Regions from separate parts of the Isoptericola sp. NPDC056573 genome, predicted to be linked through region 1. Evidence: riboswitches for the same ligand, from Rfam matches in the RefSeq annotation. Region 1 holds a riboswitch; each other region holds the start of a gene.
What was found. A riboswitch is a leader RNA that binds a small molecule or an ion and turns the genes downstream of it on or off. The one in region 1 is predicted to bind thiamine pyrophosphate.

Region 1 (4,159 bases):
CGTCACGTCGAGCACCACGCGGTTGACCTCGCTCACCTCGTTGGTGATGCGGGTGGAGATGACGGACAGCACGTCATAGGGCAGGCGCGTCCAGTCGGCCGTCATGGCGTCCTCGGAGGACACGGGCCGCAGCACGATCGGGTGGCCGTAGGTGCGGCCGTCGCCCTGCACGCCGACGGAACGGACGTCGGCCAGCAGCACGACGGGGCACTGCCAGATCTCGTCGTCCAGGCCCGCCCTGGTGAGCTCGGCGCGCGCGATGGCGTCCGCCTTGCGCAGCGTCTCGAGGCGCTCGGCCGTGACCTCGCCGACGATGCGGATGCCGAGGCCCGGGCCGGGGAACGGCTGGCGGGCGACGATCTCCTCGGGCACGCCGAGCTCGCGGCCCACCGCGCGGACCTCGTCCTTGAACAGGGTGCGCAGCGGCTCGACCAGCTCGAACTGCAGGTCGTCGGGCAGGCCGCCCACGTTGTGGTGGCTCTTGATGTTGGCCGCGCCCTCGCCGCCGCCGGACTCGACGACGTCCGGGTACAGCGTCCCCTGCACGAGGAACTTGACCTCCTCGCCGTGGGCGCCCGCCTCGGCGACGATGTCGCGCTGGGCGTCCTCGAAGACGCGGATGAACTCGCGGCCGATGATCTTGCGCTTCGTCTCCGGGTCGCTCACGCCGGCGAGGGCGGTCAGGAACCGCTCCTTCTCGTCGCGGATGATGAGGTTCACGCCCGTGGAGGCGACGAAGTCGCGCTCGATCTGCTCGACCTCGCCCTCGCGCAGCAGGCCGTGGTCCACGTGCACGCAGGTGAGCTGGTCGCCGACGGCGCGCTGCACCAGCGCGGCGGCGACGGCGGAGTCCACGCCGCCGGACAGGGCGCAGATGACGCGGGCGTCGCCGATCTGCGCGCGGATCGCGGCGACCTGGTCGGCGATGACGTTGCCCGGCGTCCAGTCGGGCGCGAGCCCCGCGCCCTCGTACAGGAACTTCTCCAGCACGGCCTGGCCGTGCGCCGAGTGCTTCACCTCGGGGTGCCACTGCACGCCGTACAGGCGACGGCCGGTGTCCTCGAACGCGGCGACCGGCGAGCCGGACGACGTCGCGAGCACCTGGAAGCCCTCCGGCGCGGCGTGCACGGAGTCGCCGTGGCTCATCCAGGTGGTCTGGTGGTCGGGGGAGCCCGCCAGCAGCACGCCCGCCTCGCACACCTCGACCTCGGTGCCGCCGTACTCCCTCTGCCCCGTCTGCGCGACGGTGCCGCCCAGCGCCTGCGCCATCGCCTGGAAGCCGTAGCAGATGCCGAGCACCGGCACGCCGGCCTCGAACAGCGCCGGGTCCACGAACGGGGCGCCCGTGGCGTACACCGACGACGGCCCGCCCGAGAGGATGATCGCCGCCGGGTTCTTGGCGAGCATCTGCTCGGTGGTGAACGTGTGGGGCACGATCTCGGAGTAGACGCGGGCCTCGCGCACGCGGCGCGCGATGAGCTGCGCGTACTGCGCGCCGAAGTCGACGACGAGGACCGGTCGCGGCGTGGGCGCCAGGTCGGCGGTGGTGGGGGTGTCGGTGGCGGGAGACGTCACCGAGCCATCGTAGCCGCCGGACGGTACCGCTCCCGGGCCCTTCCCACGGGTCACGCGGTGGGGTAGGTCACCTCGACAGCGCGGCGGCGCGCCGGCCGTCGGCGGTCAGGCCAACCGCTCCCGCAGCTCGCGCGCGGCACGCCCGGGGTCGGGCGCCTGCGTGATCGCGCGCACGACGACGACGCGCGACGCACCGGCGTCGAGCACGGCGTCCAGCCGCTCGGCGTCGACGCCGCCGATGGCGAACCACGGCGTCGTCGGGCGGGTCGCGGCGACCTCGCGCAGCAGGTCGAGCCCGACGGCCGCACGGCCGGGCTTGGTGGGCGTGGCCCACAGCGGGCCGACGCAGAAGTAGTCGACGTCCGGGTCGGCCTCGGCCTCGGCCGCCTGCGCGGCGGAGTGGGTGGAGCGGCCCAGCACCGGGCCCGGCCCGAGCAGCGACCGGACCGCCGGCACGGGCAGGTCGCGCTGCCCCATGTGCACGACGGGAGCGCCGGTCAGCCCGGCGACGTCGGCCCGGTCGTTCACCGCCCAGAGCGCGCCGTGCTCCGCGGCGACGCGGGCCACCACGGCCTGCAGCTCGAGCTCGCGCGCGACGTCGAGCGTCTTGTCCCGCAGCTGCACGACGTCCACCCCGCCCGCGAGCGCCGCGTGCAGGAAGTCCTCGAGGTCGCCCCGGTCCTCGCGGGCGTCGGTGCACAGGTACAGGCGGGCGTCGGCGAGGCGGGCGCGGGTCGGGCCGGCGGCGGCATCGTGGTCGGGGGTGGTCGTGGTCACGCCGGCCAGGGTAACCACGGCCCGGGTTACAGTGGCCGCGCACGGGAGCCCCGCTCGGGGCTGAGAGGGCGTAGGAGCCGACCGTCGAACCTGATCTGGGTCATGCCAGCGAAGGGAGCGCACATGCCCACGTCCACCGGTCCGTCCGCCACCCCCTCCGACGTCGTCGTCGTCGGCGGCGGGATCGTCGGTCTCGCGGTGGCCTGGCGGGCCGCGGACGCCGGCCTCGCCGTCACGGTGCTCGACCCGTCGCCCGGCGACGGCGCCACCCGCGCGGCCGCGGGGATGCTCGCGGCCGTCAGCGAGGCGGACTTCGGCGAGCGGGACCTCGCGCGCCTCAACCTCGCGTCGGCCGCCCGCTGGCCCGCGTTCGCCGTCGACCTCGCCGCCGCGACCGGTCGCGACGTCCCGCTGCTGCGTGCCGGGTCGCTCGCCGTCGCGTACGACGCCGACGACCTCGCCCTCCTGCGTCGCGTGCTGGCGCTGCACCGGGAGTGGGGCCTCGCGTCCGCGGAGGTCTCCGTGGCCGACGCCCGGCGCCGCGAGCCGTACCTCGGGCCGCGGCTCGCCGGGGCGGCCCGCGTCGAGGGCGACCTGGCCGTCGACCCGCGGGGCACGCACGCGGCACTCCTCGAGGCGCTGACCCGCGCGCCGGGCGGCACGGTCGTCCGCCGCGCCGCCGTGCGCCTGGAGCGGGACGCCGCGGGCCGGGTGGTCGCGGCGCACGACGCCGCCGGGGTGCGGCACGCCGCCGGGGCCGTGGTCCTCGCGGCCGGCGCCGTCCCTCCCGCGGGGCTGCTCGACGGCGTGCCGGAGGTGCGCGTGCCGGTGCGGCCCGTCAAGGGCGTGACGCTGCGCCTGGACGCCGGGCCGGGGCTCGCCCTCGAGCACGTGGTGCGCGGCACGGTGCAGGGCCGGCCGGTGTACCTCGTGCCGCGGGGCCCGGGCACCGGCGCCGGCCCGGGCAGCGGGCCCGGGCACCGGGAGATCGTCGTCGGCGCCACCAGCGAGGAGCGGCCGGACGACCGCCGCGCCGAGGCGGGCGGCGTGTTCGCGCTGCTGCGCGACGCCCGCGCCCTCGTGCCCGGGATCGACGAGGCCGCGCTGGTCGACGTCACGCCGCGCGCCCGCCCGGCCACCCCCGACAACCTGCCGCTGGTCGGCGCCACCGCCGTGCCCGGACTGCTGGCCGCCGTCGGGCACGGACGCAACGGGGTGCTGCTCGCGCCGCTCACCGCCGACGCGGTGCTCGCCGCGCTGACCGGCACGCCGCCGCCCGACGACGCGCTCGACACCCTCACCGCCGCCGACCCGCGACGCTTCGCGCCCGCAACCCCCGAAGGAGCCCTCCCGTGAGCACGCCGTCCACCTCCGCAACCGCCGTCGTGAACGGCGAGACCTACCCGCTCGACGGACCGCACGGCGACGGCGTCGAGGCCGTCGTCGCGACCCTCGTCCCCGCGTTCGTCGCCGACGGCTCGGTGCAGGGCATCGCCGTCGCCGTGAACGACGCCGTCGTCCCCCGCGGCCTGTGGGCCGGCACCCGGATCGCGCCCGGCGACCGGGTCGAGATCGTCACCGCCGTCCAGGGCGGCTGACCACGAAGCACGGAGGAAGCATGACCAGCACGCACGCCGAGACCACGTCCCGTCCGCTCGCGCACCCGCTCGTCGATCCGCTCGTGGTCGCCGGCACGGAGGTCGGCTCGCGCCTCGTCATGGGCACGGGCGGGGCGTCGAACCTCATGACGCTGGAGGACGCGCTGGTCGCGTCGGGCACCGGGCTCACGACCGTGGCGATGCGCCGC
Region 2 (4,159 bases), on a different contig from region 1:
TCGGCCCCGGCCGGCGGGTCGTAGGTGAAGGAGAACGCGCCGCTGGTCGGATGCCCGTCGGCCGACACGATCCGCCAGTCCACCGTGTACTCGCCGCCCTCGCCGAGGGCGACGGGCACCGACACGGTGCGGTCCTGCATCGTCGGGCATCCGGTCGCGTAGTCGGTGCCGTCGGCGTCCGTCACGGTGATCACCGTGCTGGAGCCCTCCGCGGACAGGTCGAGCACGACGTCGTCGAACGTCACGTCGACGGACCCGGGCGGTTCCGTCACCTCGGACCCCGAGGCCGGCGACGTGCCGACGACGACGTTGTGGGCGCTCGCGGGCGCCGCGCCGGCGACCCCCGCGGCCCCGAGGCCGAGGGCGAGGGCGAGCGACCCGGCTGCGGCGAGGGCGCGTCGCGCGCTCATCGCTGCTCGGTGCCGGTGCCGGTGCCGGTGGCGCGGGTCCGCGCCAGGGCGGCGACGCCCGTGACGGCGCCGACCAGCCCAAGACCGAGGCCCGCCGCGCCGAGCGCCAGCGGGAGGGTGCCGGAGGCGTCGTCGTCGGCCGCCGCGTCCGTGCCCGCGTCTGTGCCCGCGTCTGCGCCGGCGTCGGCGGCCGAGTCCGTGGCGCCGGCTGCCGACGCCGTGCCGTGGCCGCCGTCCTCGGCCGCCGGGAGGACCTGCAGGACGGGTGCCGGGAGGTCGGGCTCCGCGTCGCCGGTCGCCTCCTGGTCCCAGGCGACGACCTCGCCGTCGGAGTACGTCTGTGTGGCGGGCAGGGCGATCTCCCCGACGCCGTCCGGGACGGCACCGGCGGACACGGTGAACCGGAGGAACTCGCCCGGAGCGATGCCGGCGTCGGCGTCGTCGGCGGTCCACTCGATGCTCGCCGGCGCCTCGGTCACGGTGGTGCCGTGCACCTCGACGGGCTCGGGCAGGGGCGCCTGGGTGACCTTCGCCGTCCAGCCCGGCACGGGCTCCACGGACACGCTGGTGAACGGGGTGTCGGTGGGGAGGTCGACCTTCACGGCGGTGGTCGAGGCCTCAGCGGACTCGTTCGGGACCTTGAAGGTGAGGGTGGCGTACGACCCGGCCTCGGCCGCGTCGGGGGTCACGGTCACGTGCGCGGAGGCCGCGGCCGCGCCGAGGACGAGGGCCGGCACGGTGAGGGCGGCGGCGCCGGCGAGGCGGCGCGCGCGGAGGGCAGGGGTGAGGGCAGGGATGGTCCTGGACATGGGTGTGCTGCTCCTGGTGCTCAGGGGTGGTCAGGGGTCGTCGGACGACGAGGGACCCGCCCCCGTCCGACGACGGACCAGGGCAGGGTCAGGCGGCGCGCACGAGGGCGCCCGGGAGCAGCGGGGGGCCTCGTGGCGGGGTGCGCCGGACGGCGCGGGCCCGGAGAGGGTGCCAGGTGCGCCCGACGACGACGGCGGGCTCGCGGACGACGGGCGGCGCCGCCGGGCCCAGCACGAGGACCGCGACGAGCCGCAGCTGACCCGCGACGTTGACGGCCGCTCGGTCGCCCGCCGCGAGCAGCAGGGCGGTGAGCAGCACCGCGGCAGCGTGCGCGGCGAGCATCCAGGACGTCGTCCCGGGGTCGTCCGCGCGGTGCAGGTGCAGCCCGCTGCCGGTCGCGGGCCCGAGGGAGCCCGGGCCCAGCGCGTGCAGGGCGTGCCCGTCCGACGCGGCCCCGGGCGTCGAGGGCAGGGGCGAGGCCAACGGCGAGGCGTCCGTGCCCGCCGCGCCGAGCACGGACAGGGTCGTGTGCTGCACGAGCTGGAGCGCGACCATCGCGGGGAGCAGGCGGGGGAGCGTCAGCCGGCGGCGGGCGGTCCACACCGCGAGCGGCGCCGTGAGCGCCACGACGACGAGCCAGGCGAGGGGTGCCCCGGGGAGCGCGCCGCCGGCCAGGAGGTGGGCGGCGGCCGCGATGCTGAGCGTCGTGCCGGCGACGAGGAGCTCGCGCGCACGACGGACGACCACGGGCACCCCCGCACCCTACCGCGCCGCGAACAGGCCGCGGGCCTGCGGCGCGAGGGCCTGGCGAGGCGCGGCGTGACGCCGACACGCGCCGCGGGACGCCGCCCGCCGCCCGCGCGGGCCTGGGCTACGGTGGGCGGCACGACACGGGGTGCGTCCCGACCGGTCATCGCCGCGACATCGTCACGACGACGTCGCGACCCGGCCGGCGGGCGCTGAGAACACACCCGTCGAACCTGATCTAGCTCGTACTAGCGAAGGGATGTCGACATGAGTGCGCGCGCACCTGAAGACAGCTCTGCCGGCAGCGCCGGCTCCACCGCCCCTGCTCTCGCGGCCCCGGCGCCGACGAGGGGCAGTCGCCCCCGCGTCCTGGCCGTCGCCGGGTCCGACCCGTCCGGGGGCGCCGGGATCCAGGCGGACCTCAAGTCGATCGCGGCCGCGGGCGGCTACGGGATGGCGGCCGTCACGGCCCTGACCGTGCAGAACACGCGGGGGGTGCGCGACGTGCACGTCCCGCCCGCCGCGTTCCTGGCCGCGCAGCTCGACGCCGTCACCGACGACGTGGCCGTCGACGCCGTGAAGATCGGGATGCTCGCCTCGGCCCCCGTGGCCCACGCCGTGGCCGCCTGGCTCGACGCCCTGCCGCCCGGCGCGACGGGCGCGCGACCCGCCGTCGTCCTGGACCCGGTGATGGTCGCCACGAGCGGGGACCGCCTGCTCGACCCGGCGGCCGAGGACGCCGTGCGGGACCTGCTGTCCCGGGTGGACGTCGTGACGCCGAACCTGCCCGAGCTCGCGGTCCTCGCGCAGGAACCGTCGGCCGCGGACTGGCCCGCCGCGCTCGAGCAGGCGCGACGCCTGGCCTCCCGGCACGGGGTCCTGGTGGTGGCGAAGGGCGGCCACCTGGGCGCCTCGGGGACGGGCGCGACGGGGGCGGGGGCCCCGGACGCGCTCGTCGGGCCGCAGGGCGTGCTGGCGGAGCTCCCCGGGCCGCGCCTGACCAGCACCTCCACCCACGGCACCGGCTGCTCGTTGTCCAGCGGCCTGGCCGCGCGGTACGCGCGCACGGGGGACTGGGCCGAGGCGCTGCGCGGCACGAAGGCCTGGCTGACCGCGGCGATCCGGGCCGGGGAGGCCCTGCGCGTCGGCGGCGGGAACGGTCCGGTCGACCACCTGGTGGGGCTGCGCGCCGGCGTCGCGGAGCCGCTCGCGCCGTCCGGTGCGGGCGGGGCTCCAGGACAGGGCGGAGCACCAGGTCAGGACGGGGCGGAGGACGTCGTCTCCCGCTGGTGGGACGACGCCGCGGGCGTGCGCGCCGCGATCGACGACCTGGCGTTCGTCCGGTCGCTGGGCGACGGGACGCTCGACGCCGACCACTTCCGCACGTACCTGGAGCAGGACGCGCTCTACCTGCGGGACTACGCGCGCTGCCTCGCGCGGGCGAGCGAGCTGGCTCCCACGCGGGCCGAGCAGGCGTTCTGGGCCGGCGGCGCGCACGGCGCGCTGGTGACCGAGCTCGACCTGCACACCCGCTGGCTGGGCGGGGAGCCGCAGGACGTGCCCGCCAGCCCCACGACGGCCGCGTACCTCGACCACCTGCGCGCGGCCGGCGACGACTACGCGACCCTCGTCGCCGCCGTCCTGCCCTGCTACTGGATCTACCAGGACGTGGGGGAGCGGCTGGCCGCCCGCGACCACCCGGGTCACCCGTACGGGGCGTGGCTGGGCACGTACGCGGACGACGCGTTCGCGGACGCGACGCGCGAGGCCGTCGCGATCCTGCGCCGCGCCGCCGCGGCGGCCGACCCGGTCACCCGGGACCGGATGGCGGCGACGTTCCACGCGGCGTGCGAGCACGAGCTGGCGTTCTTCGACCAGACCGGGGCACCCACGGTCGAGCCCACGGTCGGGCGCGTCGCGGTGGGCTGACCCGGTCCACCGCGGCCCGTCCGGGTCCCGCCGTCGTGCGCGACGGCGGGATCCCGCGGCGGTAAGCGGTGTCCCGAGCTCGGGGCGCACCGCGTGACCGGGGCAAGTGTGTCGGAGGCGAGTGACAGAATAGGTGTGATGCCCGACACGAAGCGCACTTCGCGCAGCCGCAGCCGAGGCGCCCGCCGCGCCGATCCCTCCGAAAGTCCCAGGAGGAGCACCGCCTCCTCCGCTCCCCGCCGTCCCGTCGCGACCGGCACCCC
Region 3 (4,159 bases), on a different contig from region 1:
CCGCGCAGGCGAACGCCGGTCCGCCGGCGCCGTCCGGGCCGGAGTACGGCGCGCCCGCCGCGGCGAGGTCGCCGTACGCCCCGCCCCCCGGGCAGGCGCCCGCGCCGCGCTTCTCCGCGCCGGCGACCAGCGCGCCGTCGCGGCGCTCGCTCCGCGAGCAGAGCCCGGCGCCCGCCGCCCCGGCCCCCGCGCCGATGGTGCGGCCGCCGTCCACCTCCGCCGGGGTGCGCGGGCTGGACGAGACCGGTCGCCTGGCCCCGATCCAGCGCCCCACCGGCGAGATGTCGCGCGCCGTCGCCCCGACGCCCCCGGTGCGCCCCGCGCCGCCGGCCGGCGCCCCGACCGCGCCGCCCGCGCGCCCCTCGACCCGCCGCGACCAGGGTGCCGCCACGCCCGGCGCCACCGGGCTCGGGCTGCCGCCGCTGGCCGCACCGACGAGCGCCGCGCCCCCGGCCGCCCCGGCTGCCAGCCCGCCGGCCACGGTCGCGCCGCGCCCCGACGGCCCCGCCCGCCGTTCCCCGTTCGCGACGACGGGCACCGCGTCGCCGTTCGGCGCCACCGCGGCCTCGGCGCCGCCCGCCCAGGCGGCACCGAGCCCGGCGCCGCCCGCCGCCACGTCGGTCGCGCCCCCGCTGCCCTGGGCGAGCCCGACCACCGAGCGGCCCGCGTCCGTGCCGCCGTCCCGCCCCGCTGCGGGCCCTGCACAGCCGTCGGCCGCGCCGGAGCGACCCGCCGCGTCCCCGTTCGACGCGCTGGTCGCGTCGGAGCAGCCCGTCCGCGCGCGGTCGGCCGCGCCGCTGGACGACGAGGACGACGACGAGGACTGGGACGAGCCCGAGGCGTCATACACCTGGCTGCACTACATCGTCCTCGTGGTCGTCGCGTTCGTGCTGGGGCTCCTGGTCTGGAAGCTGCTGCTCCAGGCGCCCGACGACAGCAACTTCCAGACGGACACCGACGCCGCCGCGCCCGCGGCCGGCGTCTCCCTCACGTACGAGCACCCCGGAGCCGCTGCATGACCGCTAGCCCCCGCGCCGTCGAGCTGGCGGTCGTCGCCGCCCGGGCCGCGTCGGACCGCAAGGCGCAGGAGATCATCGCGCTGGACGTGAGCGACCAGCTCGTGCTCACCGACGTGTTCCTCATCGCCTCCGGCACGAACGAGCGCCAGGTCTCGGCGATCGTGGACGCCGTCGAGGAGGCGATGTTCCTCGCCGGCTCCAAGCCGATCCGTCGGGAGGGCAAGGCGCAGGCGCGGTGGGTGCTGCTGGACTTCGGGGAGGTCGTCGTCCACGTGCAGCACGCCGAGGACCGCGTGTACTACGCGCTCGAGCGGCTGTGGAAGGACTGCCCGGCGGTGGAGCTGCCGGAGGACGCGCGCGGCGGTGACGGCGCGGCGGCCGCCGCCGAGTACGGCGACGGCGGGGGCGACGGGGCGATCCGTCTCGCGGGCGACGAGCGGTGACGGCCGGCACCGTCGTCCTGCTGCGGCACGCCCGCACCGCCTACAACGCGTCCCTGCGGCTGCAGGGGCAGATCGACATCCCGCTCGACGAGGTCGGGCGCTGGCAGGCGGCGGAGGGCGGCTCCGCGCTCGCGTCGTCGCACCGCGCGACGCGCATCGTGTCGTCCGACCTGGGGCGCGCCGTCGAGACGGCGACCGCGTACGCGGACGCGCTCGGCGGGCAGCCCCTGGTCACCGACGAGCGCCTGCGCGAGCGCGGCTTCGGCGCCTGGGAGGGCCTCACGGGCGCGGAGCTGCAGGAGCGCTGGCCCGAGGAGTACGCCGCCTGGCGCCTGGGCGCGGAGCCCGTGGGCGCGGGGGCCGAGACGAAGGCGGCGGTCGCGGAGCGCATGGCCGAGGCCCTGGCCGAGCATGCCGGCGACCTGGACGACGACGCGACGCTCGTCGTCGTGTCGCACGGCGCCGCCATCTCGCTGGCGGTGACGGCGCTGCTCGGGCTCGACCCGACCACGTGGCGCGGGCTGTCGGGGATGCATAACGTGCACTGGTCGCACCTGCACCGTGCGGGCGAGGGTGCCGTGCCCGCCTGGCGCCTCGTGGCGCACAACGTGGGCGCGGGGTACCCCCTGGACCGCTGGCAGGCGGGGCCGGACTGGAATTTGGAACCTGGCCCGAAGTCTGCCTAAGATATCGACGTTCCCGAGGGGCGCAAGCCCGGAGGAACGCACCGAATCAGACGAATCGCCCGGTCGCCCGTCGGCCGCGAGAGTCGGTTCTCGGGGCTGTGGCGCAGCTGGTAGCGCACCTGCATGGCATGCAGGGGGTCAGGGGTTCGAGTCCCCTCAGCTCCACCCCGACGAGAAGGCCCGGAACCACACGGTTCCGGGCCTTCTTGCGTGACCAGGGGTTTCACGGTGCGGGACGCCCTTGCGCCGACGCCGTCGTCGCCTAGGGTCGGACCTGCGGCCGCGTCGTCGGCCGCCGTGAAGTCACACCTGAAGTCACATCTGAAGACACCCATGACAGGGGAGCGCCGTCGAAGGGGCGCTGAGAGTGCGGGCACAGCCGCAGACCCTTGGAACCTGCTCCGGTTAGCACCGGCGAAGGGAGTTACCTGGAATGTCCGCGCCCACTTTCGCGCGCAGCGCGTCCCTGCGGTACCGCACCGTCGACCTCGTCACCGTGGCCATGCTCGGCGTGGCCGTCGGTGTCGTCTTCTGGGGCTGGACCCAGCTCTACCACCTGCTCTCCGCCGGGCTGGCGGTCGCCTTCCCGCCGGCCACCGGGCTGCTCGGGGGCGGCTGGCTGCTCGGCGGCGTGCTGGGCGGCCTCATCGTCCGCCGTCCGGGCGCGGCGCTGCTCACCGAGGTCGTCGCCGCGAGCGTCGAGGCGCTGCTCGGCGCCGGCTGGGGCTTCTCGGCGATCGTCTCCGGCGTCGTCCAGGGCTTCGGCGCCGAGCTCGTCCTCGCCCTGTTCCTCTACCGGCGCTTCGGCGCCGCGGTCGCGGCCCTGGCGGGCGCGGCGGCGGGCGCGTGCGGCGCCGTGTACGAGTGGTTCGCGTACTACCCGGACTGGGAGTGGGGCTTCCGGCTGGCGTACCTGGGCCTCTTCGCGCTCTCCGGCGCGCTGCTCGCCGGCCTCGGGGGCGCGGCGCTCGTGCGCGCCCTCGCGCGGGCGGGCGTGCTCGACGCGTTCGGCCCGGGTCGCGACCTCGCCGACCGCGCCGCCGACCGTGCCGTCGACCGCGCGCCGGCCTGACGGCGTGGCGCACGACGACGTCCGGGCGCGCGTGCGAGGGCTGTGCTGGCGGCCCACCGGGCGCCGGGCCCCGACGATCGAGGGCCTCGACCTCACCGTCGGCGCGGGGGAGCGCCTGGGGCTGGTCGGTCCCAGCGGGGCGGGCAAGTCGACCGTGCTGCACGCCCTGGCGGGCGTGCTGGGCGACCCGCTGCCCGGCGAGCTGTCCGGGACCGTCCACGTGGACGGCGGGGTGGGGCTCGTCCCGCAGGACCCGGGCTCCGCGGTCGTCGCGGCCCGGATCGGCCGGGACGTCGCCTTCGGCCCCGAGAACGCCGGCCTGCCGCGGGACGAGATCTGGCGCCGGGCCGGGGAGGCTCTCGACCGGGTCGGGCTGCGCCACCCGCCCGACCGGCCGACGTCGGCCCTCTCGGGCGGCGAGCTGCAGCGGCTCGCGCTCGCCGGGGCGCTGGCGAGCGCGCCGGGCCTGCTGCTCCTGGACGAGCCGACCGCGATGCTCGACCCCGCCGCGGCGGCCGAGGTGCGCGCCGCCGTCGTCGGCGCGCTGGAGGGCTCGGACACGTCCCTCGTCGTGGTCGACCACCACGTCGGGCCGTGGCTCGAGCACCTGGACCGCGTCGTGGTGCTCGGACCGGGCGGCCGGGTCACGCACGACGTCGCGCCCGCCGCGCTGCGCGACGTCCCGTCCGCCCTGCGGGACGACCTGACGCGCGCCGGCGTCTGGCTGCCCGGCGTGGCGGCGCCGTCCCCGCTGTCCGTTCCCGCGGCGCTGGTGGCGCCGGACGTGCCCGGGCCGGACGTCGTCGTCGCCGGCCTCCGCGTCGACCTGGTGACCCGCGGCCTGCGCGGTCGCACCACGACGCGTGCCCTCAACGGCGTGGCCGCGCGGCTGCCCGCGGGCCGCCTCACGTCCGTCACGGGGCCCTCGGGGGCGGGGAA
Region 4 (4,159 bases), on a different contig from region 1:
GGTACCGTGGTGGAGCCAGGAGAACTGCGCGCCGGACCCAGCTGCACGGCACTGGGGGTGGTCCTCGATGTCCAGCACGCCCAACGACACACCGCGCCGCGAGCTCGTCGCCCTCGCGGAGCTGCTGGGTGCCGGGAGCCAGCTGCTCGTGGGCCGGTACCGGGTCGACGTCGCCACGGGGGAGTGGTGGTGGTCGGACGAGGTGTTCCGGATCTTCGGGCGTGAGCCCGGCTCCGTCGCGCCGGGGCCCGAGGTGCTGCGCGCCCACCTGCACCCGGACGACCGTGAGCGGCTCTCCCGCACGGCGGTGGTCGCACTGGGTGCCGGGCGGCCGTTCTCGGGGGCACACCGCGTCGTGGACGACCACGGGCGCACGCACACGGTCGTCGTCACGGGTCAGGGGCGGCACGGGAGCGACGGCGCGTCGTCGCAGATCGTCGGCTACGTCATCGACGCGAGCCCGGTCGTGCGCGACGCGCTGGAGCGCGAGGCGCACCGCGCCGTCTCGCGCGCGTTCGTCGCCGCCGCGGCCGCGGAGCAGGCCAAGGGCGCCATCATGGCCGTCTGCGGCGTGGACGAGTCGGTGGCCACCGAGGTCCTCGCCGACGCGGGCGCGCAGGTCGGCGTGTCCGCCCAGTCGGCGGGGGAGCAGGTGATGAAGGAGCTCGCGCGACCGGTCGGGGACCGGGACGCCGCGCTCACGGCGGCGGAGGTGGTCCGGTCGGCACCGCCCGCGAAGGACGCGGCGGACCGCCTGAGCAGCGCGCTCGCCGCCGTGCGGCCGGTGGACCGACCGCACGGCCACGACGCGCAGCTGGCCCGCCGTCGTCCCCGCGCGAGCCACTGACGGGACCGCGCGGGGAATCGGCGGGTCAGCGGCCCGAGACGAACCGGGCAGCCGCGCGCCCGGCGCCCTGGCGGGCGAGGCGCTTCGCGAGCACCGCGACGCCGCCCGAGACGGCCGCGAAGGTGACCGCCTGCACGATGGAGAGCTCGTCGTCGTCCAGGTCGGTGGGCGCCACGTTGCCCGTCGCCCGCTCCCAGACCACCCCGATCAGCTTCTGCGCGACCCATCCGGCGGCGATCGTCAGCACCACCGTGCCGACCTTCACGCCCAGCGGCTGCTCGGTGTCCGTCACGTGCTCTCCCTCGGTCTGACCCGGCGTGCTACCGCCGGGGCGTCGTCCTGGTCCGGCGTCCACGGCCGACGGGCGGTGTCACGGCACGTCAGGCACGTCACACCCCGAGGCCGAGGACGGGACCACGGTAGCGCGGTGTCGACGGGTAGGCTCGTGCTGATACGACAGGGGAGCGCCCACCGGCGCTGAGAGTGCGGACCGCCGCAGACCCTCGAACCTGACCCGGTTAGCACCGGTGGAGGAAGTCGGGAATCTCGTTCCCTGCGGACGGCAGCACCACGACGGTGCCGGGCGCCCGCAGGACCCCCTTCTCGCACCTTGAGGAGGACAGCATGACGCTGAGCACCACGACCAGGACCAGGAGCGCGGCAGCAGCGGTCGGGGCCGTCGCGCTGCTGCCGCTGCTGGCGGCGTGCGGCGGCGGGACGCCGGCGGACGAGGGGAGCGGGGCGTCGAGCACGGTCACGCTCGTCACCCACGACTCGTTCGCCGTCTCCGACGAGGTGCTGGCCGCGTTCGAGAAGGAGTCCGGCCTCACCGTCGAGCAGGTGGCACCGGGCGACGCGGGCACGCTGGTGAACCAGCTCGTGCTCACCAAGGACGCGCCGCTGGGCGACGTCGTCTTCGGTGTGGACAACACCTATGCGTCGAGGGCCGTCGACGCCGGGGTCTTCGAGGAGTACCAGCCCGCCGACCTGGCCCCGGAGGTCGCGGCCTACGCGCCCGCCGACCTGGCCGGCACGCTGACGCCGGTCGACGTGGGCGACGTCTGCATGAACCTCGACGACGGCTGGTTCGACGAGCACGGCGTCACGCCCCCGACGACGCTCGAGGACCTCGCGAAGCCGGAGTACCAGGACCTCACCGTAGTCACCAACCCCGCGACGTCGTCGCCCGGCCTCGCGTTCCTGCTCGCGACGATCGGAGCCTTCGGCACGGACGGCTGGGAGGCCTACTGGGCCGACCTGCGGGACAACGGCGTCAAGGTCGCCGAGAGCTGGGAGGACGCGTACTACGTCGACTTCTCCGGCGCCGGTGAGGGCGGGCAGCGGCCGATCGCGCTGTCCTACGCGACGTCGCCCGCGTTCACCGTGAGCGACGACGGGACGTCCTCGACGACCAGCGCGATGCTCGACACCTGCTTCCGGCAGGTCGAGTACGCGGGGGTGCTGGCCGGTGCGGAGAACCCGGACGGCGCGAAGCAGCTGGTCGACTTCCTCACCTCGCCCGAGTTCCAGGCCGACGTGCCCGGCCAGATGTACATGTACCCCGCCGACCCGGACGTGGAGCTGCCCGCCGACTGGCAGCAGTTCGCCCCCCTGGCCGACGAGCCGTTCGATGTGGCGCCCGCGGACGTCGCCGCGCACCGCGACGAGTGGATCGAGCAGTGGACGGCGACGGTCGTCGGCTGACGCGCCCCGTGCCGCACGCCCCGCGCAGCGCCGCCCGCCCGGCCTCCCGGGCGGCGCGGTGGCGCGCCGACCGGTGGGGCGCGTGGCTGGGCTGGGGTGCCGCGGTCGTGCTGCCGCTGGGCTTCCTCGCGGTCTTCTTCGCGTGGCCGGTGGTGTCGCTCGTCCTGCAGGGGTTCTTCACCGAGACCACCGCGGGGCGCACGCTCGACCTGTCCGGCTTCGCGGAGGTGCTGTCCCAGGAGCGCACGTGGCGGATCGTCGGGCAGACGCTCGCCCAGGCGCTCACCGGCACGCTGCTGTCGGTGCTGCTGGGCCTGCCGGGCGCGTACGTGCTGTACCGGTGCAGGTTCCCCGGGCGGACGCTGGTGCGGGGTCTGGTGACGGTGCCGTTCGTGCTGCCCAGCGTCGTCGTCGGCGTCGCGTTCCGCGCGCTCTTCGCCCCCGGCGGCCTGCTCGGCTGGGCGCACCTGGAGGAGAGCTTCGCCGGCATCGTGCTCGCCCTGGTGTTCTTCAACTACGCGGTGGTGGTGCGCACGGTCGGCGGCATGTGGGAGCGCCTCGACCCGCGCGCCGAGCAGGCCGCCCGCGCGCTCGGCGCGACGCCCTGGCGCGCGTTCCGCACCGTGACGCTGCCGGCGCTCGGCCCGGCGATCGCGTCGGCCGCCGCGGTGGTGTTCCTGTTCTGCGCGACGGCGTTCGGCGTCGTGCTGGTGCTCGGCGGCCTGCGCTACGGCACGATCGAGACGGAGATCTGGACGCGCACCACCCAGTTCCTCGACCTGCGCTCGGCGGCGGTGCTGTCGGTGCTGCAGCTCGTCGTGGTGGCGGGCGCGCTGCTGGTCAGCTCCCGCGCACGGGCGCGCCGCGAGCGGGCCCTGCACCTCACGAGCGACAGCGTGTCGGCGCACCGGCTGCGGCTGCGCGCCGGCGCCGACGGCACCGACGTCGCGCCGGCGCTCGTCACCCTCGTCGTCGTGGCGGGGCTGCTCGTGCTGCCCATGGCGGGGCTCGTCACCCGGTCGCTGCGCGCGCCCGACGGGTCGTGGGGCCTCGACAACTATGTGGCGCTCGGCACCACCGGCGGGCGCAACGCCCTGACGGTCACGGTGTGGGAGGCGCTGGGCAACTCGCTGCGCACCGCGGCCTGGGCCGCGCTGATCGCCGTCGTCGTGGGCGGCCTCGTGGCGCTCGTCGTGTCGCGACGCCCGCGGCGGGCCGGGCTGCGGCGTGCCGTCGGCGTGCTCGACGCCGCGTTCATGCTGCCCCTCGGCGTCTCCGCCGTGACGGTGGGCTTCGGCTTCCTCATCACGCTGGACCGCCCGCTGGGGCTCGACGTCGACCTGCGCACCTCCGGCGCGCTGGTGCCGATCGCGCAGGCGGTCGTCGCGATCCCGCTCGTGGTGCGCACGATGCTGCCGGTGCTGCGCGCCATCGACCCGCGGTTGCGGGAGGCGGCCGCCACGCTGGGCGCGGCGCCCGGGCGGGTGCTACGGACGGTCGACGGCCCGCTCGGCGCGCGGTCGCTGGGGTTGGCGATCGGGTTCGCGTTCGCGGTCTCGCTCGGCGAGTTCGGCGCGACGTCGTTCCTCGCCCGCCCCGACACGGCCA

Region 2: another riboswitch for thiamine pyrophosphate. It lies ahead of ACFQ8E_RS18010 (bifunctional hydroxymethylpyrimidine kinase/phosphomethylpyrimidine kinase); the one in region 1 lies ahead of thiO (glycine oxidase ThiO).
Region 3: another riboswitch for thiamine pyrophosphate. It lies ahead of ACFQ8E_RS08680 (ECF transporter S component); the one in region 1 lies ahead of thiO (glycine oxidase ThiO).
Region 4: another riboswitch for thiamine pyrophosphate. It lies ahead of ACFQ8E_RS15735 (thiamine ABC transporter substrate binding subunit); the one in region 1 lies ahead of thiO (glycine oxidase ThiO).

Annotation. Positions count from the first base shown of each region.
Region 1 covers NZ_JBHTUY010000005.1:33,558-37,716, forward strand. The annotation lists gene guaA (glutamine-hydrolyzing GMP synthase) at 1-1,575, opposite strand, end outside; gene thiE (thiamine phosphate synthase) at 1,681-2,352, opposite strand; TPP riboswitch at 2,384-2,486, shown strand; gene thiO (glycine oxidase ThiO) at 2,476-3,708, shown strand; gene thiS (sulfur carrier protein ThiS) at 3,705-3,950, shown strand; gene ACFQ8E_RS10010 (thiazole synthase) at 3,971-4,159, shown strand, end outside.
Region 2 covers NZ_JBHTUY010000011.1:79,682-83,840, reverse strand. The annotation lists gene ACFQ8E_RS18025 (copper resistance protein CopC) at 1-410, opposite strand, end outside; gene ACFQ8E_RS18020 (YcnI family protein) at 407-1,219, opposite strand; gene ACFQ8E_RS18015 (hypothetical protein) at 1,308-1,973, opposite strand; TPP riboswitch at 2,102-2,244, shown strand; gene ACFQ8E_RS18010 (bifunctional hydroxymethylpyrimidine kinase/phosphomethylpyrimidine kinase) at 2,235-3,896, shown strand.
Region 3 covers NZ_JBHTUY010000004.1:256,610-260,768, reverse strand. The annotation lists gene ACFQ8E_RS08700 (hypothetical protein) at 1-1,019, shown strand, start outside; gene rsfS (ribosome silencing factor) at 1,016-1,462, shown strand; gene ACFQ8E_RS08690 (histidine phosphatase family protein) at 1,459-2,148, shown strand; tRNA gene ACFQ8E_RS08685 (tRNA-Ala) at 2,241-2,313, shown strand; TPP riboswitch at 2,477-2,588, shown strand; gene ACFQ8E_RS08680 (ECF transporter S component) at 2,582-3,220, shown strand; gene ACFQ8E_RS08675 (ATP-binding cassette domain-containing protein) at 3,225-4,159, shown strand, end outside.
Region 4 covers NZ_JBHTUY010000008.1:237,786-241,944, reverse strand. The annotation lists gene ACFQ8E_RS15745 (PAS domain-containing protein) at 68-847, shown strand; gene ACFQ8E_RS15740 (DUF4235 domain-containing protein) at 873-1,139, opposite strand; TPP riboswitch at 1,296-1,400, shown strand; gene ACFQ8E_RS15735 (thiamine ABC transporter substrate binding subunit) at 1,472-2,551, shown strand; gene ACFQ8E_RS15730 (ABC transporter permease) at 2,527-4,159, shown strand, end outside.